Regions from separate parts of the Chryseobacterium sp. MYb328 genome, predicted to be linked through region 1. Evidence: riboswitches for the same ligand, from Rfam matches in the RefSeq annotation. Region 1 holds a riboswitch; each other region holds the start of a gene.

The links. A riboswitch is a leader RNA that binds a small molecule or an ion and turns the genes downstream of it on or off. The one in region 1 is predicted to bind S-adenosylmethionine.
Region 2: another riboswitch for S-adenosylmethionine. It lies ahead of WH267_RS04850 (SusC/RagA family TonB-linked outer membrane protein); the one in region 1 lies ahead of WH267_RS04025 (alpha/beta fold hydrolase).
Region 3: another riboswitch for S-adenosylmethionine. It lies ahead of WH267_RS07920 (TonB-dependent receptor plug domain-containing protein); the one in region 1 lies ahead of WH267_RS04025 (alpha/beta fold hydrolase).

The regions. Positions count from the first base shown of each region.
Region 1 is NZ_JBBGZQ010000003.1:8,266-18,872, reverse strand. Features, by position in the region: gene WH267_RS04030 (MGH1-like glycoside hydrolase domain-containing protein) at 1-2,037, opposite strand, end outside; SAM riboswitch class I at 2,226-2,333, shown strand; gene WH267_RS04025 (alpha/beta fold hydrolase) at 2,396-3,334, shown strand; gene WH267_RS04020 (ACT domain-containing protein) at 3,338-4,876, shown strand; gene WH267_RS04015 (O-succinylhomoserine sulfhydrylase) at 5,072-6,232, shown strand; gene WH267_RS04010 (homocysteine S-methyltransferase family protein) at 6,330-7,340, shown strand; gene WH267_RS04005 (fatty acid desaturase family protein) at 7,424-8,515, shown strand; gene metH (methionine synthase) at 8,517-10,607, shown strand, end outside.
Region 2 is NZ_JBBGZQ010000003.1:178,970-189,576, reverse strand. Features, by position in the region: gene pckA (phosphoenolpyruvate carboxykinase (ATP)) at 1-626, shown strand, start outside; gene WH267_RS04865 (hypothetical protein) at 673-1,113, opposite strand; gene WH267_RS04860 (type II 3-dehydroquinate dehydratase) at 1,133-1,540, opposite strand; gene WH267_RS04855 (hypothetical protein) at 1,840-3,252, shown strand; SAM riboswitch class I at 3,876-3,972, shown strand; gene WH267_RS04850 (SusC/RagA family TonB-linked outer membrane protein) at 4,056-6,992, shown strand; gene WH267_RS04845 (RagB/SusD family nutrient uptake outer membrane protein) at 7,011-8,504, shown strand; gene WH267_RS04840 (hypothetical protein) at 8,639-9,076, opposite strand; gene WH267_RS04835 (hypothetical protein) at 9,136-9,492, opposite strand; gene WH267_RS04830 (DUF6660 family protein) at 9,817-10,140, shown strand; gene WH267_RS04825 (CusA/CzcA family heavy metal efflux RND transporter) at 10,278-10,607, shown strand, end outside.
Region 3 is NZ_JBBGZQ010000005.1:200,902-211,508, reverse strand. Features, by position in the region: gene WH267_RS07935 (helix-turn-helix transcriptional regulator) at 1-358, opposite strand, end outside; gene WH267_RS07930 (T9SS type A sorting domain-containing protein) at 458-1,486, shown strand; gene WH267_RS07925 (alpha-amylase family glycosyl hydrolase) at 1,683-4,517, shown strand; SAM riboswitch class I at 4,616-4,720, shown strand; gene WH267_RS07920 (TonB-dependent receptor plug domain-containing protein) at 4,813-7,257, shown strand; gene WH267_RS07915 (APC family permease) at 7,265-8,563, shown strand; gene prfA (peptide chain release factor 1) at 8,711-9,796, shown strand; gene WH267_RS07905 (hypothetical protein) at 9,879-10,544, shown strand.

The DNA.
Region 1 (10,607 bases):
TCCCTGGCCTTCCTCATCCCAGTGAGAAACAAGCTTGGTGAGTTCTGGTTTATTTTTTAAAATCCATTCCATTCTTGTTTTGAAATTGGGCATCTTTTCCAGGAGGCGATGATCTACAATTTCTACGGCAAATAATGGAATTAATCCAACAATACTTCTCAATCGTAAAGAAACACTGTTTCCATTTCCAAGCTGAAGAACATCATAGAAAAATCCGTCTTCTTCATTCCATAACCCTTTCGTTCCTTCACCCAGATTCTCCATTGCTTCCGCGATATAAAGATAATGCTCAAAGAATTTGATCGCCATATCCTCATATACCTGATAGTATTGAGCCAGTTCCATAGCAATTCTCATCATGTTCAGTGCATACATGGCCATCCAGCTCGTTCCGTCAGCCTGCTCCAGATGTTGACCATCCTCTAAAACAGTATTTCGATCAAAGGCTCCAATATTATCCAGTCCAAGGAATCCGCCTCCGAAAATATTCTTTCCGTTTTTATCCTTTCGGTTCACCCACCAGGTGAAGTTGAGCAGAAGTTTCTGGAATACTTTTTCAAGGAATAGTAAATCAGGCTTACCATTATTTTTTTCATCAATCTTAAAAACCCTGAAGCATGACCATGCATGTACAGGTGGATTTACATCGCTCATATTCCATTCATAGGCTGGCAGCTGTCCGTTAGGATGCATATACCATTCTTTGGTCAGAAGTAAAAGCTGTCCTTTGGCAAATTCAGCATCAATGATGGATAAAGGAACACAGTGAAAAGCAAGATCCCAGGTTGCATACCATGGATATTCCCATTTATCAGGCATCGAAATAATATCCTTATTGTGAAGATGGTTCCATTCTGTATTTCTTACATAATCATTAAAGTTTCTCGGTGCTTCAAAGTTCGGATCCCCTTTCAGCCATTTTCCAATATTGTAGTGATAGAACTGTTTATTCCACAAAAGCCCGGCAAAAGCCTGCCTTTGTACATTCCTTTCATCTTCATTGGTAGTATCATTTTGAATTTCATGATAAAACTCTTCCGCTTCCGCCTGTCTTGCTGTAAAAATCTCATCAAAACGTTCAAAGGGCTCATCGCTTTCATCAGGACATAATCTGAATTCAAAGACCTGGGATTGTCCGGCTCCAATAAGTTCATCAATTAAGAAAGAAGTTTTGGTTCCCTTTTTTTCAGGATTTACCGTATTGCTGTGATGGATGATGAAATCATTGATTCCATCTTTAAAATAAGTGTTTTCTGCCTGTGGGGCTCCATACAGCTTTGGAGTATTGGTTTCATTCTCACAAAATACACTTTGAGCATTCCTATTTCTTGAATAAAACTTTTTAATGGAGATACTGTCGTGACCAATATTGATACTTCCGTCATGTGAAGCATTCATTTCTCCTTTGTAGGTATTGTATCCCCATTTCCAGTTATTTCTGAACCAGGCAGTAGGTGCTACTACAATAGGAGCATCATACTGACTTCGGTTACAAACCGTTATTTTCACAAGAATATCATTGTGATCAGCCTTACAATATTCAATGAAAATATCAAAATAGGCATCATTATCAAAAATCCCTGTATCAAAGATCTCATATTCCGGTTCCTGTTTGCTGCGTCTACCGTTTTCTGCAACAAGTTCATCATAAGGGAATTCATTGATCGGATATTTATAAACCATCTTCATATAGCTATGAGTAGGTGTATTATCCAGATAATAGAAAATTTCCTTGATGTCTTCACCATGGTTTCCCTGTGGATTACTCAATCCAAAGAAGCGTTCCTTAACGATTTTATCCCTTTTATTCCAAAACGAAAGAGCAAAACAGAACAATTGCTTTACATCAGAAATTCCGGCAATACCTTCTTCACCCCAACGGTAGGTATAGCTTTCCGCATTATTATGATTGGTGTAATTCCATGCATTTCCGTTCGGGCTATAATCTTCCCGTACATTTCCCCATTGCCGGTTGCTTACATAAGGTCCCCAGTTTTTCCATTTGGTATCTTGTAATCTTTCTTTTTCGGCGATCATATATCATCATTTTTCTATACGAAGGTAGTTTTTTTGCAAAATAATTCCAATTCCTTTTATCTGAAGAATTATTAATATACTCTTGAAATACTTGTGTTTAAGGGCTTTTTTAAATATTAAATTATTTTTTTTTTGATTTTAAAAGAAAAGAACTACCTTTGCATCATTCGTTCATTCAAATATTGAAAATGTTATCAAGAAAGGTTGAGGGATTAGACCCTATGAAACCTTAGCAACCCTTTGCGCAAGCAAAGAAGGTGCTACGTTCTACCAAAGTAATTTTGGACAGATAACTTACTGAAGTTCTTTTCAGCCATTTCCTGTGGCATTTTCAATTGTATTAAAATATATAATAGAATTGAAAACAGAACTAAACTATATTAATCTTTCGTATCAAACCTATTCCCAAAAGGAATACAATATCTCGTTAAGCTATGAGCTTTTCGGGAAAGATCTGTTTACAGCTCCTGTCATTTTAATCAACCATGCCCTTACCGGAAATTCAAACGTATCCGGAGAAAAAGGATGGTGGAAACAATTGATAGGCGAAAATCAGATCGTTGATACCGATAAATATACTGTTCTGTGTTTCAACATTCCCGGAAACGGATACGATCATTTTTTAATTGAAGACTATGAAGACTTTACTCCTTCAGATATTGCCAACATATTTCTGAAAGGGCTGGATGCTTTACATATCAAAAACCTATATGCCATTATTGGAGGCTCATTGGGAGGGGGAATAGCATGGGAAATGTTAGCAAAACAACCCAAGCTGGCAGAAATTTTCATTCCTATTGCCTGTGATTACAGAACCCATGATTGGTTGCATGCACAATGTCTGGTTCAGAAATTTTTATTGAATGATAAAGAAGAACCATTACAAAAAGCAAGAATCCATGCCATGCTGTGCTATAGAACTCCGGAATCACTTAATGACAGATTTCAAAATAAATACAATCAGGAAAAACAATGTCTGGAATCGGAAGACTGGTTGGTTTACCATGGTAATGCGCTAAACGAAAGGTTTAGTTTGCAAGCGTACAAGCTGATGAACCATTTGCTGATGAATATAAATACTGATGAATCAGCCCTGGAGAGTATAGAGGCACGAATGCACATGATCTCCGTAGATACAGATTTATTCTTCCCAGCTTCTGAAATCCGAATGTGTTTTGAGAATCTGAAAAAGAAAAAGGAGAATATCTCTTATCACGAGATCCAATCTATACACGGGCATGATGCCTTCCTAATGGAATATCAACAATTAAATAATATCATAAAAAACATTTTATAAGTAATGAAAAATGCTAAAGAAATAAAATTTTTGAAGAACAGATCAATTGTCAAATTTGAAGGAGAAGATTTCTTAGGGGAAATCGGGATTGACGGACGAATTTTTAAAGCGCTTACTTTAGCACGTATCAGTGTGGGAGTAATCTCCCAGCAAGCCATAGAAAACGGAATTTCCATTTTAGTTCATGAAAATGATGCTGAAAAAGCAGTAGCTTGTCTTATTGATGAGTTTGAAGCAGAAAGAAAATCAGGAAAAGTATCTCAAATATATAGTATCAACAATGTTTCTGTGATCGGTTTTGTAGCAGAAGATTCTAATAAAGTCTTTGCAGAATTGGCAAGAAATAATGTTTTTCCATTGCTTTTAAACCAGGTTGCCGGTGAAAACAGAGTAAACATCGTGGTGACTTCTTCACAGGATGAAAAAACCAGAAACATCATAGAATCTGAGATCTTCAAAAAACCGAAGACCGTTCATTTAGCGATCATAGGCCATGGAAATGTAGGAAAAACATTAATTGAACAGGTTCTTGAATCTTCAGAAGAAATTAAAAGACGTAAAAAAGTAGACCTTAAAGTAGTTGCAGTAGCCAATTCAAAGAAAATAGCATTCAACAAAAAAGGGTTTGATAGTAACTGGTCTGATGAGGTTTTAACAGCAGAACATTCATCAGATGTTCAGGAGTTAATTAATTTTTCCAATGAAAATCAATTGGAAAATCTGATTGTGGTAGACAACACCGCAAGCAAAGACTTTGTTAAAAACTATCATGCATTAGCAGAAAACGGCTTTGATCTGGTTTCTTCCAATAAAATTTTCAACACCCTTCCAATCGAAGAATACCGAAAACTAAGATATACGCTGAGTAAAAATAACAGACGTTATCTGTATGAAACCAATGTAGGAGCAGGTCTTCCGTTAATTGATACCATTAAGTTATTACACCTTTCAGGAGAAAATATCACAAGAATTAAAGGCGTTTTCTCCGGAACATTGAGTTATGTTTTCAACAATTTCTCTCTGAGGGACGATAAGTTTTCCACAATCATCAACGAAGCTCTGGAAAAAGGATACACAGAACCGGATCCAAGAGAAGACCTATCAGGAAATGACGTAGCAAGAAAACTATTGATTTTAGCTAGAGAATTAGACTTGATCAACGAATTCGAAGATATCAACATTCAAAATCTGGTTCCGGAAAGTTTACTTGAGGTTTCAAAACCCGAATTTCTTACAAGATTAGACGAGCTGGATGAAGAATACCAGAAGATCAAAGAAAACCAGGAACCTGGTCATGTATTGCGATATGTAGGAGATCTACATGGAGATTTACAGAAAGACAAAGGGGAATTGGATGTAAAACTGATTTCTGTTCCTGCAACATCAGCTTTAGGACAATTGAAAGGATCAGATTCCATCTTTGAAATCTATACGGAAAGTTATGGTGAAAACCCAATCGTGATTATGGGAGCCGGAGCCGGAGCACAGGTAACTGCCAGAGGCGTATTCGGTGATATTTTAAGACTAAGTGAAACAAAATAATCGTACAAAATAAATCATACAATATATCAAATGATACCAATCCCGAAGGATGATTTAACCAAGGATAGAATAAAATTCTATCAAACATAAACACATAGCATTTATATAGATGTAATCCATCTTATAATAAATGTACAGTAATTAAAAATTGGAAAAAATATCATAGAGATACATTGTTATATTAATTAAAACTATATGGAAAATTTCGAAACATCAGCAATAAGAACCCAGACGGAGAGATCTCAGTTTGACGAGCATTCTACGCCACTCTATCTTACATCCAGCTTTATTTTTCAGGATGCTGAAGATATGAGAGCAAGCTTTGCTGAAGAAAAACCTAAAAACCTGTACAGCCGTTTCTCCAACCCTAACGTATCTGAGTTTACAGAGAAGATTGCCAAAATGGAAGGTGCTGAAGCAGGTTACGCTTTTGCAACAGGAATGGCTGCTATCTATTCTACATTTGCAGCTTTGCTAAGTGCCGGAGATCACATCGTAAGCTGCCAGTCGGTTTTTGGTTCTACTCACACCTTATTCACAAAGTATTTCCCAAAATGGAACATTGAGACCTCTTATTTCAAAGCAGAAGATGCCAGGAATGTAGAGCAGTATATAAAACCGAATACAAAGATCTTATATCTTGAAACGCCTACCAATCCTGCGATTGAAATCCTGGATCTGGAGTTTTTCGGACAGATTGCTAAGAAACATAATCTGATCTTTATTGTAGATAACTGTTTTGCAACACCTTATCTTCAGCAGCCGATTAAATATGGTGCAGATGTTGTTGTACATTCAGCAACGAAGTTGATTGACGGGCAGGGAAGAGTATTGGGAGGAATCGCAGTAGGAAAAGAAGACCTGATCAGAGAAATCTATCTTTTTGCAAGAAATACAGGACCTGCATTATCTCCTTTTAACGCATGGGTACTATCAAAAAGCCTTGAAACATTGGCGATCAGAGTAGAAAAACACTGTGAGAATGCATTGAAGGTAGCTGAATTTTTAGAAAGTCATCCTAATGTAGAACTCGTTAAATATCCGTTCCTGAAATCCCATCCAAGTTATGAAGTAGCCAAAAAGCAGATGAAGCTTGGTGGAAACATCGTTGCTTTTGAAATAAAAGGAGGAATAGAAGGCGGAAGAAACTTCCTGGATAAGATCCAGATGTGTTCATTGTCTGCCAACTTAGGTGATACAAGAACGATCGTAACCCATCCGGCATCTACTACACACTCTAAACTGTCAGACGAAGAAAGAAACGAAGTAGGAATCACAGCAGGATTAGTTCGTTGTTCAGTAGGCTTAGAAAGCGTAGACGATATTATCGCAGATTTAAAACAAGCTTTAGATTAATCACAAGGAGCCCCAAAGGGGCGATTTAACCCAAGATAGAACGAAGTCCTATCCAACCCAATCAAACTATCATCCTCACTCAACAACTATAAAAGAGATGACAAATATAGAATCACTCAACAAAGCCCTCAAAGAACGCATCCTCGTGTTGGATGGTGCAATGGGAACCATGCTTCAGCGATACAAGTTTGAAGAAGAAGACTATCGTGGTGAACGTTTCAAAGACTGGGAACATCCGGTAAAGGGAAACAATGATCTGCTTTCTCTTACTCAGCCACAGGCGATTGAAGAAGTGCACAAGAAATACCTGGAAGCAGGAGCTGATATCATTGAAACGAATACATTCTCCGGAACTACCATTGCTATGGCAGATTATCACATGGAAGAGCTGGTGTACGATCTGAACTATGAGTCTGCAAAAATTGCCAGAAAAGCCTGTGATGAATATACAGCTAAGACTCCGGATAAACCAAGATTCGTAGCAGGATCAATTGGCCCAACCAACAGGACGGCAAGTTTAAGCCCTGATGTAAATGACCCTGGTTACAGAGCTATTACTTTTGAAGAACTGAGAGTGGCTTACAAACAGCAATGTGAGGCACTATTAGACGGAGGTTCAGACATTCTGTTAGTAGAAACCATCTTTGATACCCTGAATGCTAAGGCTGCTTTGTTTGCGATTGATGAACTTCAGGAAGAAAGAGGAATCAAAATTCCAATCATGGTTTCAGGAACTATTACCGATGCTTCAGGAAGAACTTTGAGCGGACAAACGGCAGAAGCCTTTTTGATTTCTGTTTCCCATCTGAATTTATTAAGTGTTGGCTTTAACTGCGCTTTAGGGGCAGATCAGTTAACACCTTATCTGGAAACACTGGCTCATAACTCAGAATTCTATGTTTCAGCTTATCCGAATGCCGGCTTACCGAATGCCTTTGGAAAATATGATGAGACACCGGAAGATATGGCAAGACAGATCAAAGAATATGCAGAAAAAGGATTAATCAATATTATCGGAGGTTGTTGTGGTACCACTCCGGAACATATCAAGGCGATTGCGGAGCTGGTGGAAAAATATGAACCAAGAAAATTGAAAGAATTTGTGTAATTAGATAGATTTTTTTAATTAAAATCAAGAATAAAGGCTGGATTATAAATATTATCTTTAAGTGAGTCACAAAATTTAATATAATGGAAAAGCCAAGTTATTTAAAAGATTCAGATGACGCCAAATTGTTTAATGAACTGAGAAAGAAAGTAAACCAACGGATAGAAGCTATTCCTGAAAACAGAGATATCTATATTCAGATCAAAGCATTACTGCTGCCACTGATCTATGTTGGTTTATATTTCATAGCTCTGCTTAATGCTGAAAAGTATTGGGTGTATATACTCAGTTTTGTCTTAATGGGAATCTCTCTGGTTTTAATTTATTTAAATCTCATCCATGAAGCGGCCCACAACAACATCTTTAAAAGTAAAAGGCTGAATGGGATGATCCTGCACATTTTTGATTTCATAGGAGCCAATTCCTATATCTGGAAGAAAAGACATATCGCAAGTCACCATGCCTATCCGAATGTAGATGGCTGGGATACCGATATTGAGCAGAGTGGTTTGCTATTAATAGTGCCTTGGATTAAGGCCAAAGGAGTTCAGAAGTATCAGCATAGGTTTTTCTTTTTAATATATCCGCTGTATTTATTCAATTGGATGTTTATAAGAGACTTCAGGGACTTTTTTGACAAGGAAAGAGTGATTTTGAAAACCCAGGGAAGAATACCTGTCGTGGAGAAAGTAAAAATGGTGAGTTATAAGTTGTTTTACTTTTTTTATCAGATTGTGATTCCTATTATGTTCTTTAAAGTATCAATAGGACTGGCTTTAGGAGCTTGGTTTTTGCAGGTTATTGCAGCGAGTGTTTTTGCACTGTTTGTTTTATTGCCTTTGCATCCGCTACCTGATAATGCCTTTCCAAGATTGAATAAAGACAATGGAATTCCATTCAGCTGGCTCCGTCACCAGTTTGAAGTGACCAACGATTTACAGGAAAATAACTGGTTGGTAAGAAATGTATTAGGAAATTTTAATTTTCATGTGGCACATCACCTCTTTCCTAACTACAGTTATATGTATTATAACGAAATTACTGAGGAGATAGAAAAATTTGCTAATGAACATGGCTTAGCATACAAAAGATTTCCACTGTTCACCGCTTTAGGCAAGCACAGAGATTTATTGAGGCAGAATGCCAATAATGCCTACTATATTTTAGAAGAATAAAATGAAATATTTAAGATTATCAGGCCTTGAGCCTCTTATCATAACGCCGGAAAGTAATTTCATCAACGTTGGTGAAAGAACCAATGTTGCCGGTTCCAAAAAGTTTTTAAGACTTATCAAAGAGGAAAAATTCTCTGAAGCATTAGACATTGCCCGTCATCAGGTAGAAGGAGGGGCACAGATACTTGATGTCAATTTTGATGACGGATTGATTGATGGAAAAGAATGCATGGTCAAATTTCTGAACTTAATAGCATCAGAACCCGATATTGCAAGAATTCCAATTATGGTAGACTCTTCCAAATGGGAAATCCTGGAAGCAGGTCTGCAGGTGGCACAGGGAAAATGTGTGGTAAACTCCATCAGCTTAAAAGAAGGAGAAGAAGAATTTATCAAACATGCCAAAGCCATCAAAAGATATGGTGCAGCAATGATTGTAATGGCATTTGATGAGGTAGGACAAGCTGACAATTTTGAAAGGAGAATTGAAATCTCAAAACGATCTTATGATATTCTGGTGAATCAGATCGGGTTCCCGGCAGAAGATATCATTTTCGACTTAAATATTTTTCCGGTAGCAACGGGAATGGATGAGCATAGAAAAAATGCGATCGATTTTATTGAAGCTACGCGTTGGGTAAGACAGAATCTTCCTTATGCATCCGTAAGTGGGGGAGTAAGCAACGTTTCCTTCTCATTCCGTGGAAACGATACCGTAAGAGAAGCCATGCACTCCGTATTCCTTTACCATGCCATTCAGGCCGGGATGAATATCGGTATTGTAAATCCTGCGATGCTGGAAGTTTATGATGAGATTAATAAAGAATTGCTGGAACTTGTAGAAGATGTAATCCTCGATAAGAGAGAAGACGCTACAGAAAGACTTCTTGATTACTCCGAAAAACATAAATCAGTTAAGAAAGAAAAGGTTGAAGATCTGGAATGGAGAAACAATCCTTTGCAGGAAAGAATTACCTATGCCTTGGTAAAAGGAATTGACCGTTTTATTGAAGAAGATGTAGAAGAAGCCAGGCAGGTAGCTGCAAAACCCCTTCATGTTATTGAAATCAATCTGATGACCGGAATGGGCGTTGTGGGTGATTTATTTGGAAGTGGGAAAATGTTCCTGCCGCAGGTAGTGAAATCAGCAAGGGTAATGAAAAAAGCAGTTGCCTATTTACAGCCTTATATTGAAGCTGAAAAAGACGGATCAAGACCAGCCAATGGAAAAATACTGATGGCTACCGTAAAAGGTGATGTTCATGATATTGGAAAAAATATTGTAAGCGTAGTTTTAGGATGTAACAACTACGAAATCGTAGACCTTGGGGTAATGGTTCCAGCTGAAAAAATTATTCAGACTGCCATTGCAGAAAAAGTAGATGTCATCGGATTAAGTGGATTGATTACACCAAGTCTGGATGAAATGGTATACATCGCTTCAGAGTTAGAAAGACAGAATTTAGATTTTCCATTACTGATTGGAGGTGCAACCACTTCAAAAGCACACACCGCAGTGAAAATCGATTTAAAATATAAAAACGCCGTTGTTCACGTTAATGATGCCTCAAGAGCGGTAAACGTGGTAAGCTCATTATTGGGAGATCGAAATAAAGAATATGTTTCAGATTTGAAGAACGACTATTCTGATTTCAGAGAGAAGTTTTTAAATAGACAGGTTGATAAAGATTATGTTTCCATTAAAGAAGCCAGAGAAAATCGTTTCAAAATCGATTGGGAAAACGAAGAAATCTTCACACCGAATAATTTAGGAATAACTGTAATCGAAAATCAGGATTTAAGAGAATTATTACCATTCGTTGACTGGTCTCCATTCTTCAGAAGTTGGGATCTTCACGGTAAATACCCGAATATCCTGGAAGATGAGGTGGTAGGAGTTCAGGCAAAAGAACTCTTCAAAGATGCACAGGTGATCTTAAAGAGAATTCTGGATGAAAAGCTTTTAACAGCAAAAGCAATCTTTGGAATCTTTAAAGCTAACTCCAATGAAACGGATGATATTCTGATTTTTGATGAAGATAATAACGAAAAGGTTAAGTTTTTAACCCTAAGACAACAGGCTCAAAGATCA
Region 2 (10,607 bases), 170 kb from region 1:
CAATTTATCATATCAACAAGATTGTATTGCCATCTAAGGCTGGCCATGCTAAAAAGATTGTTTATCTTTCTGCGGATGCATTCGGAGTACTTCCTCCGGTTTCTATCCTGAACGAAGATCAGGCTCAGTACCACTTCCTTTGCGGTTATACGTCTAAATTAGCAGGAACTGAAAGAGGAATTACTGAACCTCAGCCATCTTTTTCACCGGCATTTGGTGAAGCGTTCCTTACATTACACCCAACAATGTATTCTAAAACATTGATCGGAAAAATGAAAGAGCACGGAGCTAAAGCATATTTAGTAAACACTGGCTGGAATGGTACAGGTAAGAGAATTTCTTTAAAAGATACCAGAGCGATCATTGATGCGATCATTGACGGATCTATTGATAACGCTCCTAAAACTCAGGTTCCAATCATGAACCTTGAAATTCCTACTGAGCTTCCAAACGTTTCTGCAGGTATTTTAGATCCTAGAGATACTTATGAGAATGCTTCAGAATGGGAAGAGAAAGCAAAAGATCTTGCTTCAAGATATATTAAAAACTTCGAACAGTATTGTGATACTGAAGAAGGTAAGAGATTGATTGCTTCAGGTCCTCAATTACAGGAACAAACTATCTAATAGTATTCCATAAAGATAAATAAGCCTCATCACTGATGAGGCTTTTTTATTGATATTTTCTGCAATTTTCAATTAATTCATTTTGTTCGTCCAGTTTATAAATTGCTGATCGAATTGATTGTTCATTAATCTTTTTGACAATAATATATTTAGATATTAAGTAAAAAGATTCTTCATCCAATGCTTCATCTAAATACTTTGGGGTAGTAAAGACTACCCAATATTTATTGTGGTTTGAGAAGGTAATGGTTACTTCTACAGTATCAGATTCTTCATACAGTATTTCATCATCTATATGAATTGATACTATTTCAGGTTCATTATTTAAACTGAAATTAAATTTTGAGTACCATTTAAGTTTATTCTCATCATTCCAGATTCTGACATTATCAGAGCTTATTTCTTCAATGATATATGATTTTCTCTTGGTGAGCTGATTGGGATAAATCGAAATTTTATTACAATAAATTTTACCTTTTATTTTCATAAAATCTATCATTTTGAACTTACTTTAGGCTCAGTAAAGCTAATCTGTATCCATCCATTCCAAAGCCGGATAATACAGCATCAGTACACGCTGCGGTTACGGATTTCTGTCTGAATTCCTCTCTTTTATAAATATTACTGATATGCACTTCTATCTTTGGTTTCCGGATGTTCTTCAGGCAGTCAGCAATAGCATAGGAATAGTGAGTGAAAGCTCCCGGGTTAATCACTACTGCATCAAAATCATCTTCCTGAAGCCTGTTGATAAGCTCTCCTTCAATATTGGACTGATAATATTTCAGCTCATGAGTTTGAAACTCAGACTTTAGGTTTTTCAAATAAGCTTCCATGGAAACAATACCATAGATTTCCGGTTCTCTGGTGCCTAAAAGATTGAGGTTAGGCCCATTAATAATTAATACTTTCATAAAAAGAATTTACCCAAAGATAAATATTTTCCAGCCATTATTGATGGAGGTAATTTTCAGATTTTACTGGATATATCTGAAGAAGTGATTAGGGTTGATTTTTTTGTAAAATGATGGATATCCACTATTTACTCATTATGGCTTTGGGAGTACTTTTGTTGCAGGAATTCAAAATCTATTCTTTTTTATTAAGAATATGATGGATATTGTTAACCAGATGAATATATGAACTTAATATAAAATTAAATTTTTTTATGAAACAGAGTATTTAATAGAAAAACAACTTAAAAACAACAATAATGAGAAAAAAAATAATATTATTTCTCTGTATTTTTTTGTTATCAAAATTATACAGTCAAGGAGGAAAAATAGGAATAGATACATCTAATCCTCATCAAAAAACAGTTTTAGATATTGTTTCTAAAGGAAATAATACCGGGGTATTATTCCCTAGGCTTAAAACGTCCGATGTTACCTCAATTGGTCCTGCCATGGGGGATGCTCTTGTAGATGGCTTATGGGTTTATAATACAGATACAAAATGTTATAACTATTGGGCTGCTGCTCCTCAGAATCAATGGCTGCAGATTTGTGGAACACCAATTACCGGTGTTTCTACAGGCTCTGCTGTATTAAATTGTGCAGGAGCCACCTCCACAGGTAATTTGGTAAATGGGCAGGCTGCAAGCGGAGTATCCTTTACGATCCCATATACTGCGGGTAACGGAGGTCCTTATGCGGCACAAAGTATTGCTTCTACGGGGGTAACAGGTCTTACTGCTGCTATTGCTGCCGGGAACTTGAATAATGGATCGGGAAGCCTTACCTATACAGTAAGCGGGACACCTGCATCAGCAGGAACAGTAAGCTTTGCAGTTACCATAGGAGGTTCTACATGTACGGTAAACTTTACCGTAAATGCAGGATATGATTTGTCTAAGTTGAAAATACTTTCTGTAGGAGCATCTCCTTTTGGGGTAGATGGTACTACTAGCGGGTTAGGTGCTGTAATGAATAATCCATTTATTTTCAGTTCTTATTATCCTGGTGGAAGTAATCCTGCTGCGATGATCCAAACAACCGGACAATGGAGTGTGACAAGACGTGTTGTGAGTAGTGGCGGTATTAACGACTTAAATATTGGTGGGTATAAATTACTATTGGTATCCTATACTTATGATCTTACAAGTGCTGCGGAAGTAAGTGCTGTACAGATGTTTGTAAATAACGGAGGTACTGTTATATGGTATAGTGAAACAACTGGGGCGAATACCCTAAACATGATCAGGGCTTACGCAGGAGCTGGTGCAACTCAGGGAACCTGGAGTGATTGTTTTGCTTATAATATTCCTTCATCTTCTGCATTGAATGGTGATTTTGGAGATGCACGGAACACTTTATTAGGGAATGATGCCTGTACTTCAAGAGATTTAAGCAATTATGATTCCTCTTTAATTGAGGCTATGTCAGTATCTCAAACTACAGGAAATGTTGTAGCATTTAAATCTAAAACTAAAGAATTCTATTGGTTTGGTGATGGCGGAGTAACTAGGTATAATGGAACTGTACCTCCGGTAAGTGGTAATACGTCTCCTTGGTTACTAGACGCTAATAAGAAGCCTGTCATTGGGCAATGGAACGGACAGGGTAATGTTGCTAACTCCATTGTAATGATGAATATCATTGTAAAAGCTCTGAAAGCTGCTCAATAAGTAGGATAGATTTAATTTTATATAATAAAGAGACAGTTGATTAGCTGTCTCTTTTTATGGGTCTATGAAGTTTAATTCAAAGTTTGAAACGGTTCCTGAAGTTTTTCGGTGAATATTTAATTCATACTCCCAAATGCATATTTTATGATGTAATTGATGGATTTCTACTATTTCCGGTAATTTATTATACGGCTAAATTTGTTGTAAAGCATTTCATAAAAAGAATGAACCTTATGATCGAATTTTTAATGCTCATGATCAGATTTTATTTATAATTAGAGATTTTGACTTATAGATACATACAATGTTTGGTGATTAATGGCTTGCGGACCGATTGTTGAATTGCTTTATGGAATAGGTTTTCATTGATTGTACGCAGGCTGTTTTTTTGAGATTTGATTTGGATGATGGCACGCAAGTGCCATTTTTTTTGTTTCCATATTATTTTGAATTATCGATAATGATTTTTGTCATGTTTGAAAAAGTGATAATCTTTGTAATTCCTTTTTACTATGGCTTTTAATAAAAACTTATGTTAATTTTTGAAAATTTATCATGAAAAAATAATAAGTCTACTTGTTTTATAGACTAAAAGTTTATAGCTTTGCAACCATATTTCGATCGGCTTATAAAGAAAGATGGAGGGAACTGACCCAATGATATCTTGACAACCTGCATTATGTAAGGTGTTACATTCAGCCTTTAAAGGAAAAATAAGCATTTGGTTTATCGTATTTATCGATGCCCTTTGCTGTCTTTTCAGTAAAGGGTGAAATTTTAATATATGGTAAATAAAATTGATTATGATTAATAAAAATTTATTCAATTCTAAAATTTGGATTCCACCGGTTGCTGCATTTTTCTTAGGTGTGGTAAGTGTAAGCGGACAGAATTCCAAACCGAAAAAAGATACACTTAAAGAAAAGGAAATTGATGAAGTGGTTGTCGTAGCTTACGGAAAAGCAAAACGAAACAGCTATACCGGTTCAGTGGCAACGATTTCCAGTGATAAAATAAATAACAGACCTGTAACCAATGTTACAAAAGCGCTGGAAGGAATGGTGCCCGGAGTTCAGGTTACGGGAGCTTCAGGGCAACCCGGAGCAACATCTGCAATCAGGATCCGTGGGATTGGCTCCGTAAGTGCTTCCAGTGATCCGTTATACGTTGTAGACGGAATTCCTTTTGATGGAAACCTGAACGCTATCAGCCCGAATGATATAGAATCTATCAGTGTGCTGAAAGATGCTACGGCAAGTGCATTGTACGGTTCAAGAGGAGCGAACGGGATCATTATCGTTACTACAAAGTCCGGTAAAAAAGGGGAAGCCAGAGTAAATCTTAATATCAGTCAGGGATTCTCAGGCAGAGCCGTAAAAGATTATGAACAGGTAAATACGGATCAGTACTTTCAATTATATTGGGAGGCAATGAGAAACGGATATCAATCTGGTTCAATCTCTGCACAACAGGCCGCACAGATGGCAACAGATAATATTATTTCTAATCTGGGAATTAATCCTTATGGCGGCAATTATCCAAAACCAATAGGAACTGACGGGAAATTATTACCGGGAGCAAGAGCTTTATGGAATGATGACTGGAGAGACGTTTTGCAAAGGGTAGCTTCCAGAAATCAGGTGGATCTGGATATCAGTGGCGGAAGTGAAAAAAGTAACTATTTCTTCTCATTAGGATATCTGGATGATAAAGGAATGGCAATTGAATCTGGATTTAAGAGATATAATACAAGATTAAAGATCAATTCTGAAGTGAAAAGCTGGTTAAATGTTGGGGCTAATTTAAGTTATACCAACAGTATTCAGCAGGCTCCAAGTTCCTCGGATTCTAAAGCAAGTAATATTATTCAGGCAGCGAGAGCAATACCGTCTTTCTATCCTTATTATGAAAGAAATCCTGACGGATCTTATGTATTGGATGCTGAAGGAAACAGAGTGTATGATTTTGGAAAATACAGACCTACTGCAGCCCTTCAGAATCAAAACCAGGCAGCAAGCTTACCATTAGATAAGAATGAAAATAAGATCGATAACTTTTCGGGAAAAGGATTTATGGAATTGACTTTCCTTCCGGAGCTGAAGTTCAGATCAAGCTTTTCATTGGATCTTGTGAGTTATAATGAACACTATTATACGAATCCACTTCTTGGACAAAGTAAAGAGACCGGAGGATCTGTATCAAAAGCGAATAACAGAACCCTTTCTTATACAACCAGTAATATCCTGACCTATGATAAAAGGTTTGGAAGACATCATATTAATGTGTTGGGAGGTCATGAATTTTATAAATATGACTACCAAACCATTTCCGGTAGCAGACAAGGCTTCTCATTACCTAACTATTATGAGCCGGATGCAGCCTCTTTACTGGTAGATTTTACAGGAAACAGTGATAAATTAAGCTTATTGAGTTTTCTTGGAAAAGTAGAATATGATTTTGATAACAAATACTTCTTATCCGCTTCAGGAAGGGCGGACAGTTCTTCAAGATTTTTGAAAGAAAACAGGTGGGGGAGATTCTGGTCAGTAGGAGGATCCTGGAAACTTTCGAACGAAGAGTTTATTAAAAACTTGAATTTTTTCAATCAGCTTACACTGCGTGCTAGTTATGGAGGACAGGGAAATGATAAACTACTGAAGCCAAACGGACAGCCACTGTATTATGCTTATCCGGAATTATATAAAGACTTTAGCCTGGCCGGAGAACCAGGAAAGACACTGGAAAAAGTAGGGACGCCTAATCTGAAGTGGGAAACGAACCTTAATCTGAACATAGGTCTGGAGTTTGCGATTTTGAACAACAGAATCAAAGGAAATGTGGAATATTTTGAGCGAAAAAGTAAGGACCTTCTGTTTAATGTCCCGGTTGCCCCATCTTTGGGAATCAGTGATTATCCTGCCAATATAGGAACCATAAAGAATACAGGTTTTGAATTTTCATTGTTCACAACCCCTGTTAAAACCAGCGATTTCCAGTGGAATGTTGATGTTAACCTGAGTACTCTCAATAACAAAATAACAAAATTGCCGGGCGGACCTTTCGCGATAGGATCTACCAAACAGCTGAATGTAGGAGGTTCTGTATATGATTTTTATATCCAGGAATGGGTTGGAGTAGATCCAAGTAACGGAAAACCATTGTGGAAAACCATTACGAAAGATGCCAATGGAAATAATGTGGAAGGAACAACCTCAGAGTATGCTAAGGCCAATAAAATATTGCAGGGTTCTGCTTTGCCTAAACTAACAGGAGGAATAAGTACAAGTATTACCTATAAGAATTTTGACTTTTCAGGGTTGGTTACATTTAAAATTGGGGGAAAAATTCTTGATACAGATTATACCTCGATCTTACACAGTGGAAATTCAGGTGGACGTGCATGGAGCACAGAAATGTTGAACAGATGGACTCCGGAAAACCCTTATACGGATGTTCCTGCTTTAAGCACAAAAACGAATAACTGGAATTCCATATCTACAAGATTCCTTTATTCAGGGACGTATGCAAGGATTAAGAATGTAAGTTTAGGATATACGCTTCCGTCAGATTATTTTGAAGCGCTGGGACTGAAGAAATTCAGAATTTATATCCAGGGAGAGAATCTTCTGACCTTCTATAAACATAAAGGGATGGATCCTGAGCAGGCGATAGATGGAACTACCTATTACAGGTATCCGGCAATGAGAACAATCACTTTTGGCCTTCAGGCAACGTTTTAACTTTTAAAATTTGAAACAATGAAAAAATTAAAATATATATCTTTTGCTTTAATCGGATTATGGTCGCTTACAAGCTGCGAAAGTGAAATGGATACTGCTCCTACAGATCAGGCTACCAGCGTAGAGGTTTTCAAAACTGCTGAAAGTGCGGAAACGGTAATCAACGGAACCTGGGCAAAATTTAATAATGACGGAACTACGTTTGCCAATATCGGATATTCAACTGTTTTAAGAGCAAGTGATGCGATGGGAAGCGATGTTGCTGTACTAACGAATAAATATGGGTTCTCATCCACCTACGATTTTACGGAAATGGTCAACAGTACTGTATCCCGTCCTTTATTTATCTGGACGATGCTTTATTCTACGATCAATAATATGAATAATGTTATTGCTAAAATCGATGCTGCAGAAGGAAGCCAGACCAAAAAAGATCAGGTAAAAGGTCAGGCAAAGGCATTGCGTGCATTCTGTTATCTCAATATTGCCAGTTTTTATCAGTTCAGTTACCTTAAAGATAAAACAGCATTAGCTGCACCAATCTATACGGAACCCTCAACAACAAGTTCTGTTACAAAGAAAAAATCCAGTCTGGAAGATATTTATACTTTGATTAAAAGTGATCTTACGGATGCTGATAATTTGCTAAAGAACTATACAAGAAATACCAAGGATAAGATCAACCGTAATGTAGTAAACGGTATCCTGGCAAGAGTTTATCTGAATACCGGGGAATGGAGTAAAGCTGCTGTTGTTGCAAAAACGGCAAGAGAAGGTTTTCCTCTGATGGCTCCGGAAAAGTATAAAGATGGCTTCAATGATATTAATAACGAGGAATGGATCTGGGGAAGCAGACAGACTCAGGAGCAGTCAGATGGAAGTTATGCCTTCCACTATCTGGATGTATCTTCATCAGGGAGCTATTACTACAGTTTTATGGCAGATCCTTATTTTCAAAAATTGTTTGATACCAATGATATCAGAGCTCAATTATTCTCATGGGATAATCTTCCGTCAAGAGAAGGATTGCTGCGATATGCTAAATTTAAATTTAAGTCAACGCTTATTGCAGATATTGTCTATATGAGAGCAGCAGAAATGCATCTGATCGAAGCCGAAGCCGAAGCAAGAATCGGAAATACAGCACAGGCAGTAACGGCTTTAAATCAATTGAGAGCTGCAAGAAAGGCTAACGCTTATACAGGTTCATTAGCACAGAATGATGTAGTAAATGAAATCCTGATTGAAAGAAGAAAAGAATTGTTTGGAGAAGGCTTCTCTCTGTCAGATATTATCAGAACTCAGGGGACAGTGGTCAGAAGACCATTTGTAGATACAGAAGGAAAACCAGTTAAAGTTCAGATAACAATGCCTAACGGAACAGTAAAAACAGTTGATGGGAAAGGACATACCGTATTTGATTTTCCAAACAAAACTCCATTTGTACCGAACAGTAATTATTATTTATTCAGTATTCCGCTGAAGGAGATTGAAAATAATCCCAATTTATAATATACAGTCTAATAATTAGATTTGATTTTTTAGCCACCGCTTTTGCGGTGGTTTTTTATATAAAATAAGTGCCTCAAAAATAAGGCGGTCATTTATCATTGTATCAATAAAAATATTCTGTTTGTATTGAATTTTTATACACTTTGACAAAAGGTAATACAAACACCACTTTCGTCGAACAGTCCATTTTCAGATAAAGTAAAATCAAAATCTTTATCTGGGAATAGATAGTTAAGCCTCATCTTCCAAAATTCCAGAACAGATAATCCTATTTTCTTCTGAGCTTCCGGTTCGTGAGATTTGATGTCTTCAGAAAAATAAAAAACATCGGAGATAGAAAGATTATTTATATACTTTTCCCTTCCTTGCGGGGTATTATCAAATCTATTTTCTTCGTTCTCGCCATAACCCTTAAAATGGGAAAGTAAGTAAATATTATCATTGATCTCAATAAAATCAGGACTCATGGCTTTCATAACAAATAGTATTTGTTCGATTGTTAAAGTGTAGCCAATGTAGGCTAAATCAAACTCTAAATCATTTCCTTCTATAGTCCCTTTGTGTATTTTCATAATCCAAAAAAGTCTCTTAATATCTTAATAATTGCAGCGTGGAGCGGCCAGCTTTGTTTTTAGCGTTGTATGAGGTTGAATTTTATTTTTTGATCTCCCAGCTTCACAAATATAGGATCGCCTACCATATTTCTATAAAAATTATAATCATCAACTCTTAAATTAAAAATAAAAGCTTTTCTATCCTCATTATATACCATTTTATAGGATTTTCCTTTATTTAACATGAAGTAAATCTTCTCCTGATTATCTTCAGTTCCAATAAGTATAAACTCCTTATGCTTCAACGAAGAGATTACGCTTAACTCAACTTTATCTTTATGGTCATTCATTATTTCAAAATAATCCATCTTAGTGGCACATGAGTAAAGCATTAATAAGAAAATAAAGAATGTAATTAATTTGTATTTTTTCATCAATTTGTATTTTTGAACATTTATATTTTTCGTAATAAGGAGTTGTTTGTGGTATCTGTTTAAGAATAATAATAAATCTGTAAAGATAGTAAATGACTATTGGAAAGTAAATTTTATCCTTTATTAATCAGGCTTTACACGTATGTTATTTATATCTGTAATAAAGATCATGCTTAATGGCATTTATTTTGAAAGATACTTGAAAGGTTGTGCAAAAATCTGATTTTCAATGATGTATTATGTAAGTAAGTATTTTGCTTTTTATTATCTATTTAAAATTCCGATGATTCACCCATTTTATAAAAAAACTTTACCTTTGTAACAATGAACCTCTTAAGATGGATACTTGCAATTTATTTCATGGCGTTATCACTGATGCCATGTGAAGACGTATCTCATCCGGTAGATTCAGGAAATAAGAAGATTTCATTAAGCATTCATGGGGCACATTCTTCTGAGAAAGGAGATATCTGCTCACCGCTGTGTGCCTGCAGCTGTTGTCAGATGACGGTTTCAGCATTTAAAATGGATCCTTTACTGGAAATTCCTGAGCAGATTCCTGCTTATTTTTCAAAGAAAATCTTATTTCATAAAAACGACTTCGCTTACCAGATATACGATCCAATCTGGCAGCCTCCTAAAATTTAATTTTATTGACTGTTAGAAAGTTATGCTTTCTAAATCTGCTTGAAACTTTGCAATACCATTGCAGAGGTTTTCATGATATTTTTGCTGCAGTATTCTATACTGTACGCCTATATTTTCAATAAAATTAAATAAAAATCGTGTTAGATAAAATAATAAAATTTAGTATCAAAAATAAGATGATCATTGGTCTTATGACCTTAGTATGGATCATCTGGGGAGTTTGGAGTGCCACCAAGCTTCCGGTAGATGCTGTGCCGGATATTACCAACAACCAGGTACAGATCATTACCGTATGTCCTACATTGGCAGGGCAGGAAGTGGAGCAGCTGGTAACCTTCCCGATAGAACAAAGTATTGCCAATGTTCCTGGCATTCAGGAGACAAGAAGTATCTCAAGATTCGGACTTTCCGTAATTACCGTAGTATTCAAAGAAGAGGTCAACGTGTATTTCGCAAGACAGTTGATC
Region 3 (10,607 bases), on a different contig from region 1:
GATTTGAAATATATTGATATTGAAGCTGAATATGAAGGTATTTCAGTTGCTCATCACTATCTGTCCATATTTCTGCCTTACTTTTCTGAGGTGAATAGTAAAGAATATACTGATTCTTGTTAAATAAGAATGCTTCAGTACAGTTATGAGCCTTTAGATGAATATCCGGACTTAATAAAAAAAGGAGATTGAAACTTGATGTCCTTTCTAAAAGGTCCGTTTTTGAAAACCTTTCTACATTTGGTACGTTCTGAACGACAATTTCAATGTTTTCAGAACTGAACACAATTTCATTTTTCGGTTGATTCCCCATACAACACTCTTTTACAGCCATAGTACCACTTAAAGCACGCTTCATAGGATAACTAAAAGTTGGGAAATGATAACCCGGAATTAATTACGTAAGGTACTTTTGTGCAAAATTAAATTAAATTTAGAATAAATAAAAATAATATTAATGATTGAAGATTTATATTTTGCAGTGCGAAATCTGGGAATAGGGATATTGTTGTTGACAGGAAGTGCGTTGAATGCCCAGCAAACCTGTACTAATACAAATCCTGGAGGTAATCCTGGCGATATTGGGTGTGTGAGCTTTACTTATCATGGGCAAGCAATCACTTATACTACAGTAAGGTCAGCGGATGGAAATATCTGGCTTCAGCAAAACTTAGGAAGTGAAAGAGTTGCAGAATCTATGGATGACGAAAAATCATATGGAGATCTGTTTCAATGGGGAAGATGGGATGACGGGCATCAGTTGCGAACATCTTCCACAACCTCAGCTCCTTCTGTCAATTCTCCGGATGGCTTACAGGGAAGTTCTTTTATTACAGGATCTCCTGCGTGGTGGTCAACGAATGGACTTAGTGATCAATGGACAGGTACAGGGTTCTCAGAAATAACAGAGACTGTTGGAGTTGATCCATGTATGGCAATAGGTGATGGCTGGAGATTACCTACCCAGGCAGATTGGGCAGATATTGTTCAGGCAGAGGGAATTCACTCACCTTCAAAAGCCTATGATGGAAATTTGAAATTACCAATGGGAGGTTTTCGTGGTTCCTCAGATGGAGGTTTTACTTCTGCCGGGCAAAAAGGATACTTCTGGAGTTCTACTCCTACGGGAATTGGAGGGAAATATCTGTATATAGGAACTACGGTGACGAATGCCTCTGCAGGAGCTCCAAGAGGACAGGGGGCTTCAGTAAGATGCATGAAAGTAGCATCAGAATTAGGAACTTCAGATATCAATCTCAAGAAAAAGAATGTTGAGGTTTTCCCAAACCCGGTAAAAGGAATCCTTACCGTTAAAAGTGATTCTGTGATTGAAGGAATAAAGATAATCAATGCCGTTGGGCAGAGTTTAGGAAATTCATTTTCAAATAATCAGATCGATATGAATAATCTTCCCTCAGGCTTATATATGATAGAATTAAAATTAAAGAACGGAGAATCTGTGGTAAAGAAAATTATGAAGAATTAATTTTTTTAACATTTAAATCAATATATCTGATTGATTTCCGTTACATACAATAGTTCATTACAATTACTTTTATTGAAAGGCTCATGGAATTTTTTCATGGGCCTTTTTTATGATTTACTGATATTTCTTTCCTTAAAATAGAATAAATTCCTCATGGTGAAGAAAAATTAATATTATATTCGATAAAAATAAAGATATGAAAAATTTCTATTCCGTTGTTTTACTATTCATTACAATGGTTGTTTTTGGGCAGATTAACTATACGGTTTCACCCAATCCGTTTAATGAAACAGATACAGTTACCCTTACAGTTCCCGGTGATCAGATAGATGAATCAGCATGGGGAGTAACCAATAATTCAATTTATATCTGGTCCTGGTCATTCGATACCAATTATCAGAACAGTCAGGATTGTACAACCAACGGAAGCTGGAATAATTCTAATGATTTAAATAAGCTTACTTATAATGATGTAACAGATACCTATTCTCTGACATTGACGCCTACTGCTTTTTTTGGAAGAACAGGAATCGGAAGGTTTGGATTTTTATTAAAAGATAAAACCGGATTACATCAGACTTCACCCGATATTTTTGTCAATGTAGGAGTCCTGAACTTAAGTTTGACCAATCCTGCAGCAAATAGCCTTACAACAGTTCCAGCAGGAAATTCAATCAATATCACTGCAACAACGAATGTGAATGCTAATTTCCAGCTTAAAGCCAACGGAACAGTAGTCAACTCTACATCTACATCCTCTCAGTCTTATTCTTACAATTATATAGTTTCAGAGGATAGTAATATGGAACTTGTTGCTATGGAAGGAAGCCTTTCTAAAAATGCGACATTCATATTGCAGGTTCCCAGAAATGTGGTTTCTGAAGCCATTCCGAACTGGATCAGACAGGGAATAAATTATGATCCGGCAGATCAGACTAAAGTTGGATTAGCTCTTTATGCACCTCACAAAAACTTTATTCACGTGATCGGAAGTTTCAATAACTGGGCGGTGAATGATACCTACCTGATGAAACGGGATACTGCCAATCCGGATCTTTACTGGATAGAGCTGAACGGATTGACTCCACAGCAGCTCTATACATTCCAGTACAGAACGAATGATTTGAGAAAAGTAGCTGATCCTTATTCTTCTCAGATTTTATCTTCTTATGATGATCAGTGGATCTCAGCTTCCACTTATCCTAATCTTCCTGCATTTCCAGCCGGACAGGGCTTTGAAGTTTCAACATTCAAAACAGGGCAGACTCCTTACAACTGGCAGGCGACCAATTTTCAAAGACCTGCAAAGGAAGATCTTGTGGTGTATGAACTGCTGCTAAGAGATTTTACACAGGAAAAAAACTGGCAGTCTCTGATCAACAAAATCTCTTATTTAAAAAACTTAAAAATCAATGCCATTGAATTGCTTCCGATTATGGAATTTGACGGAAACCTTTCATGGGGATACAATACTTCTTTTCATTATGCTTTAGATAAAGCTTATGGAACACCGGAGAAATTCAAAGAATTTGTTGATCTGTGCCATCAGAATGGGATTGCTGTCATTCTTGATGTCGCTTTTAACCATGCAACAGGACGTTCTCCCTTGGCGAGACTTTGGAATATAGATCCGGACGGCGATGGTTACGGTGATGTGGCAGCTAATAACCCTTATTTTAATCAGGTTCCGAAACATTCTTATAATGTTTTTAATGATTTTAACCATACAAGTCCTTCAACTCAATATTACGTTGAAAGATGTCTTCAGCAGTGGCTTACAGAATATCATATTGATGGATTCCGTTGGGATTTAACGAAAGGTTTCACCCAAAACTGTTCTGAAAACGATGAAAACTGCACCAATGCCTATCAGCAGGATAGAGTGGATATTATGAAGAATTATGCGGATAAACAATGGGCAATTGACCCTAATTCTTATATGATATTTGAACACCTGGGAACAGATCAGGAAGAACAGCAATGGGCAAATTATAGAGTAGCAGAAGGAAAAGGAGTAATGCTTTGGAATAAACAGACAGAACCCTATAATCAGAATACAATGGGATATAAAGAAAACAGCAGTTACGACCGTATGAATCACAATCTTCATGGTTTTGCAGAAATGCGTGCAGTAGGATATGGTGAGAGTCATGATGAAGAAAGACTGATGTTTAAAAACCTGGCTTATGGAGCTGTTAATGGAAGTTACAGTGTGAAGAACTTGAATACAGCTTTAGAAAGAATGAAAACATTCGGAGCAACATTCTTTACCATTCCCGGTCCAAAAATGATCTGGCAGTTTGGAGAGCTGGGCTATGAATTCAGTATCAACAGGTGTGCGGATGGAAGCATCAACAACGGCTGTAGAACTGATGAAAAGCCTGTTGCGTTTACCTTAGGATATGATACTGATGCCAATAGAAAAGCAGTTTATGATACTTGGTCGAAGATTATCGATATCAGAAATACCAACCCTGTATTCAAATCAAAAACATACAGTATAGAATCAAATAATCTGGCCAACGATCCGGATGGATTGATCACGAGAATCTATGTCTATGACAACACTATTAACGGAATGAAAAATGTAGTAGTTCTTGCCAATTATTCCACTTCTGTACAAAATGTAATTCCTTATTTCCCTTACGTTGGGCAATGGAAAAATTTGATGGATGATACCTTTTCAAATATTAGCTCTACAATTGCTCCGATTACTTTACAGCCAGGAGAATTCAGAATTTTTGGAAATTCTGCCGGAACTTTATCTACTTCTGATGTGAATGCTACCAACAAACTATCTCTTCAGATTGCTGATAACCCCATTAAAAATGGCTCTGCAAAATTAATTTTTAATAAAGCTAAAAATGGAGAAATTCTTATTTTCGATATGAGTGGTAAAAAACTGGATGCATTCAAACTGGATAAAGAAAACGGAAACTATGAGCTGAAGGTTAATTATCCACCAGGAACCTATCTGGTTCATCTGAAATCAGAAACCGGAGTGGCTATTCAAAAGATGATTGTCAAATAAATACAAAGGCCAATTTGCAGACCAGCAGATTTGCCTTTTTTCTTTTGGGTGATTCTTCAATTTTTGCAGATTTGAAAAATTAGTCTACCTTTGCACTAGATTTATCAAGAAAGGTGGAGGGATTTGGCCCAATGAAACCTTAGCAACCTACACGATTCCAAAAGTGTAAAGGTGCTAATTCCAACCCGATGGGGAGATAAGTGAAGTCAATATTTCTTATATGAATTCCATTTCTTGAAGTCTTGTGTATCTGCAGTATAATCTGTAGAAGAATATTTAATTGGCAAGAATAAAGATGAAAAAATTAAGCACCGCTGTATTACTGATAGGGACAATTTTGGTCGCTGCCCAGGAGCAGGAGGAAAAAGGAAAACAAATCGAAGACATTATCATCGTCGGAAACCGTAACGTCAAAAGAACAAAGCTGGAGACACCTGTTCCTGTAGATGTGATCAATATTGATAAAATTCAGAAATCATCTCCACAAATGACGGCTCAGGATCTTCTGAATTATGTGATCCCTTCATTTAATTCTGTGAGACAATCCGCCTCTGATGGGACGGAGCATATTGATCCGGTAACATTAAGAGGTATGGGGCCGGATCAGGTTTTAGTATTGCTTAATGGGAAAAGAAGGCATACAACTTCCCTGGTCAATTATCAGAATACAATAGGGAACGGATCTGTAGGAACGGATTTAAGTACTATTCCTGTCATTGCTATTGAAAAAATTGAAGTGTTAAGAGATGGTGCTGCAGCACAATATGGTTCTGATGCCATCGCAGGAGTAATTAATATTATTTTAAAAAAGAATGCAGGGGCTTCTGCAAGCTTAACCTATGGATTAAGTGGAAGAAATGATGGGGATACTTACCAGGCGGGAGTGAATTATGGAACTTCTTTGGGTAAAAATGATGGGTTTATCAATCTTTCATTGCAGCTAAGTCACAGAGGAAAAACCACGAGAACCCAAAATCATGATCTTGATATTTACGGGAATAATTTTGCCTATGAATTTGCAGATAATCCGGATGTTGCAAGACAAAATGATGATGATGAGATCAGAAAAAGAGGATTGACAAGAGATGACTTTAATTTCCAGATCGGAGACGCGCAAATCAGACAGGGGCAATTGTTTTTCAATTCAGAATATCCTTTGAATGATAACTTTAAATTCTATTCCTTTGGTGGTTTCAGTATTAAAGAAGGAAAAGGATATGGCTTCAGAAGGCTTCCGAATGAAAGTTTTAATATTGTGAAAGAAATCTACCCCAACGGTTTTCAGGCAGTCCTGAATTCTCAGATTTATGATATTTCTTATGCTGTGGGTGCTAAATATAATGTCAACAGCTGGCTGATTGATCTGAGTAATACATTCGGAAGCAATACATTCAATTACAACGTTGGCAATACCAATAATGCTTCTCTGGGAATAAAATCTCCCACCCGTTTTTACGCAGGGGCACACAGTTTTCTACAAAATACCGTTAATCTTGACGTTTCAAAGAAGATAAAAAACTTCAATATTGCCTTTGGGGGAGAATTCAGGTTTGAGCAGTATCAGATCAAAGCGGGAGATGAAGCTTCCTATACCCAATATGATGAGAACGGCAATGTTGCCACAAAAGATTCTAAAGTGATCGGAGCAGGAGGTTCACAATCTTTTATTGGTTTTTCACCGGATAATGCTTTGAAAAAAGACAGGCACTCAACAGCAGTATATGCTGATGTTTCCTATGATTTGGATAAAAAACTCAATATTGATGCTGCTGCAAGGTTTGAAAACTATTCAGACTTCGGAAATACCCTGAATGGAAAGTTAGCAGTGAGATACGAGTTTGTGAAAAACTATGCGGTGCGGGCGGCAGTAGGAACAGGGTTTAGAGCTCCGTCACTTCAGCAGCAGTATTTTAATAATTCTTATGCCGATATCTCCACTTCAGGAGATGGTATTGTAAGAAAAGGGATTTTTAATAATGAAAGCATCGCCGCACAGGTTCTGGGATTTGATAAATTAAAACAGGAAACATCAGTAAACGGAAGTGTGGGATTCACCTTACAACCTGCTAAAGGGCTTTTCATTACGGTAGACGGATATATCATTAAAGTGAAAGACAGAATAGTAATTACCAGTAACATTACAGACTCCAGATTATCTGATATTTCAGTGGTAGGAGAAGGAAATGCGGTAGAAAGCGGCAGATTCTTTGCGAACGCAGTTGATACCGAAACGAAAGGAGTAGATGTAGTTGTTTCCTATGACTGGAAGCTTGGTGGCGGAAACTTAAATATCAATCTTGCCGGAAATTATACAGAGACAAAAATTACAGACTTTCACTTTCCTGATAAATTAGAAACTCCTCAGAATGAATTCTTTGGTCCGGATCAGATTAATATTATTGAAACCTTATCACCCAAGACAAAAGCTTCATTAGGACTTACCTATGGAATCGGAAAGCTCAATTTTCTCGTAAGAAATACCTACTTTGGTAAAGTAATAAGAGATGGCTTCCCTTTCGGAATCGTTCAGGAGTTTTCTCCAAAAGTGGTTACAGATGTGAGTGTAGGATATGATATCACAAAAAATATTAATCTTACTGTGGGGGCAAACAATGTATTGGATGTCTTCCCGGACCTTCAGACCTATAAAAATTCATACTATGGAGTATTCAAATATGCGCCGGTTCAGATGGGAACGCTGGGGAGTTATTTCTTCGGAAGGCTTAATTTTAATTTTTAATAAGTAAATGAGTACTGCTTCACATCAGATCGGCTGGAAAACAGCTGCTGCCATTGTTGTTTCTAATATGATAGGAACCGGGATTTTTACTACCCTGGGCTTTCAGTTATCCGATATTACCAATACCTACAGTATTTTTCTGTTATGGGCAATCGGAGGTGTTCTGGCTTTATTCGGGGCTTTCTGTTATGCGGAATTAGGATCTCATTTTAAAGGAAACGGTGGCGACTTTATTTATCTTAAAGAAACCTATCATCCTTTATTCGGATACCTGATAAGCTGGATTTCCCTTATTATTGGCTTTTCTTCACCTGTAGCACTGGCGGCTCTGGCTATGTCGAAATATCTGTCTGTATTTGAGTATTCATTTGGAAATGGTTTTGCAATTGCCGCCATATTTTTGGTGGCCATTACTTTATCATTCAGTTTAAAGACTTCAAGCCGGTTTCATAATTTTTTTACCTTTATCAAGATTGCCTTTATCATTGTGCTTGTGATCCTGGGAGTTGGATTATCAGACTCTCCACAAATCGGAAACAGTCTGAACTTCAGTGATAGCTGGCAGAATGAGATTATGCTTCCCGCTTTTGCTACCTCATTGGTTTTCGTAACGTATTCTTATACCGGTTGGAATTCCGCATCCTATATTGCCGGGGAAATAAAAGATGTTCAGAAGAGCCTTCCTAAATCATTAATTATAGGAACTGTTTTTGTGACAGTAAGTTATATTCTTGTTAACTATATTATGCTAAAACATGCTCCAGTAAGCCAATTAGCGGGAAAAGAAGATGTAATGGGAGAGGCGGCAGTGAATATGTTTGGACTTTCCTTTGGAAAAATTGTGAATGTCTTTATCGCATTACAGCTTATTGCAACCATCAGTGGATATTTATGGGTAGGATCAAGGCTTACGCAGGCTTTTGCAAAAGAAACCCGTATCTGGAAGCCTCTTTCAGTAGGAAATAAAAAAGGAATTCCGGTAAGGGCCATCTTTGCCCATGCAGTGATTGCTACGATCATTATCTTAACCGGGAGTTTCAAAGAAATTTTCGTTTATACTGCTTTTATCCTTCAATTATTTGCAAGTTTGGCAATTTCAACGGTGTACTTTCTTAAAAAGAAAGATAGAAAGATATTTAAATCCAATACCTTTTATATTTTTCCTACCGTTTTTCTTCTATTCAGTTTTTATATCCTTTATTTTACCTTTATTCATAACCCTAAAGAAAGTTTAATAGGGCTGGGAATTATTGCAGTAGGACTTATTTTATACTGGATAGACAGAAGACTTTCCAAAGGAATTTAAAGGAATATTGAAAACATACAGAAGCTGATAGACCCATTTGTAAATGTATCTTTTTACCGTTTTGTTCCCTTGATCCCTAATGCTCAAAAATTTATACTTTAATTTTGAATTTTTAATTCTTATCTTTGCACCCACAAAAATTCGACAATGTCTAAATCATTAATTCCAAAATTAGAAGCTATAAAACAAAGATATAATGAGGTTGCAGACCTTATTATACAGCCTGATGTCATTTCAGACCAAAAAAGATATTCTTCTTTGAACAAAGAATACAGTGATTTGGGGAAAATTGTAAGAGTTTACGATCAGTATAAAGGTGCTTTAGACAGCATTGAAGAATCTGACGAAATTATTGCGGATGGCTCAGACAGAGATCTTGTAGATCTTGCCAAAGAAGAAAAGCTGGAAGCTCAGTCCAAAATTCCTGGGTTAGAAGAAGAACTTAAAGTTCTGTTGATCCCTAAAGACCCTGCAGATGACAAAAACGTTATCGTTGAATTACGTGCCGGAACTGGTGGTGACGAAGCAGCAATCTTTGTGGAAGATGTTTACAGGATGTATACCATGTATTTCAAAACAAAAGGATGGAGACATGAAGTGACAGATTCCAATGAAGCAGCAAAAGGATACAAGGAATTGATCATGAAAGTGGAAGGGGAAGGTGTGTACGGAATCATGAAATTCGAATCAGGAGTTCACCGTGTACAGCGTGTACCGGAAACAGAATCCCAGGGTAGAGTTCATACTTCTGCCATTACTATAGCCGTTTTACCGGAAGCAGAAGAAGTAGACTTCGAGCTGAATCCTGCAGATATTGAAATGCAGACATCCCGTTCAGGAGGAGCCGGAGGTCAGAACGTAAACAAAGTTGAAACGAAAGTACAGCTGACTCACAAGCCTTCAGGAATGGTAGTGGTTTGTCAACAGGCTCGTTCTCAGCTGGCTAACCGTGAGTTGGCAATGGAAATGCTAAGAACCAAACTATACGATATTGAACTTCAAAAAGTACAGGGAGATATTGCGGCACAACGTAAATCTATGGTTTCTACAGGTGACCGTTCTGCAAAGATCAAAACGTACAACTATCCACAGGGAAGAGTAACAGATCACAGAATCAACAAGTCTATGTATAATCTGGATGCCTACATGAATGGAGATATTTCTGAAATGATTGATGCCGTAATTATGGCAGAGAATGCAGAAAAAATGAAAGGAGAAGAAGAAAACTATTAAAAGTTTCAAAAAATAAAACGAAGCCTCTGATTTTTTCAGGGGCTTTTCTTTTAACCATAACAATGAATTCAAAATATAAACTATGAAAAATTACAAAATTATTTTTTTACTGTTGCTTACCATGATGGGGCAGAACCTTATAGCACAGACAGAAGTAAAGAAGCCAAAAGAAGTATTTGAACTTTTCTTTGGATCTTTTTTGAATAATGATGAAGCCACACGTCTTAAACTGAATGATTATCTGAGACCTACCGTTGAAGGAAAAGACGCTTTTGATATCAACTTTAAAGAAAATGCAGAAGACATGGTAAAGACAAGTGCAGAGAGTTTTCTGTCTGTATTTCCAAAAGCAGCCGCTTCAGCCTGTCAGAAAGAAGCTGAAGATTATTTCAAAGTCTTATTTACCAATTTCAGGAATGCTAAACTTACCATTAAGAGTATTAATGTTGTTCAGAATGAATATATAGAAGATCAGAAAATTGCTGAGGTGAAGTATACTGTAAGTTTTAAGATACCTGCCACTCCAACACCGGAACCAAAGGTAGAACCTAAAAAAATAAAAGCTGATGATCTGAAAAAATATATACTTCAAATGACTCAGAATTTTAGCAATGCTGATAAAACAATCACTACAGATCAGGAATTTAGTTTATATGAACTGAAGGAAGGCGATAAAATCTATTACTGGAATGGAAGTCCGGATCAAATTGTAACCAATCTTACTGATTTCTATTTTGATAGCCTATAGTCAGTGTTAAACTGATTAATAACTCATTAAATAAGTAAAAGTCTCGCGAAAACGGGACTTTTT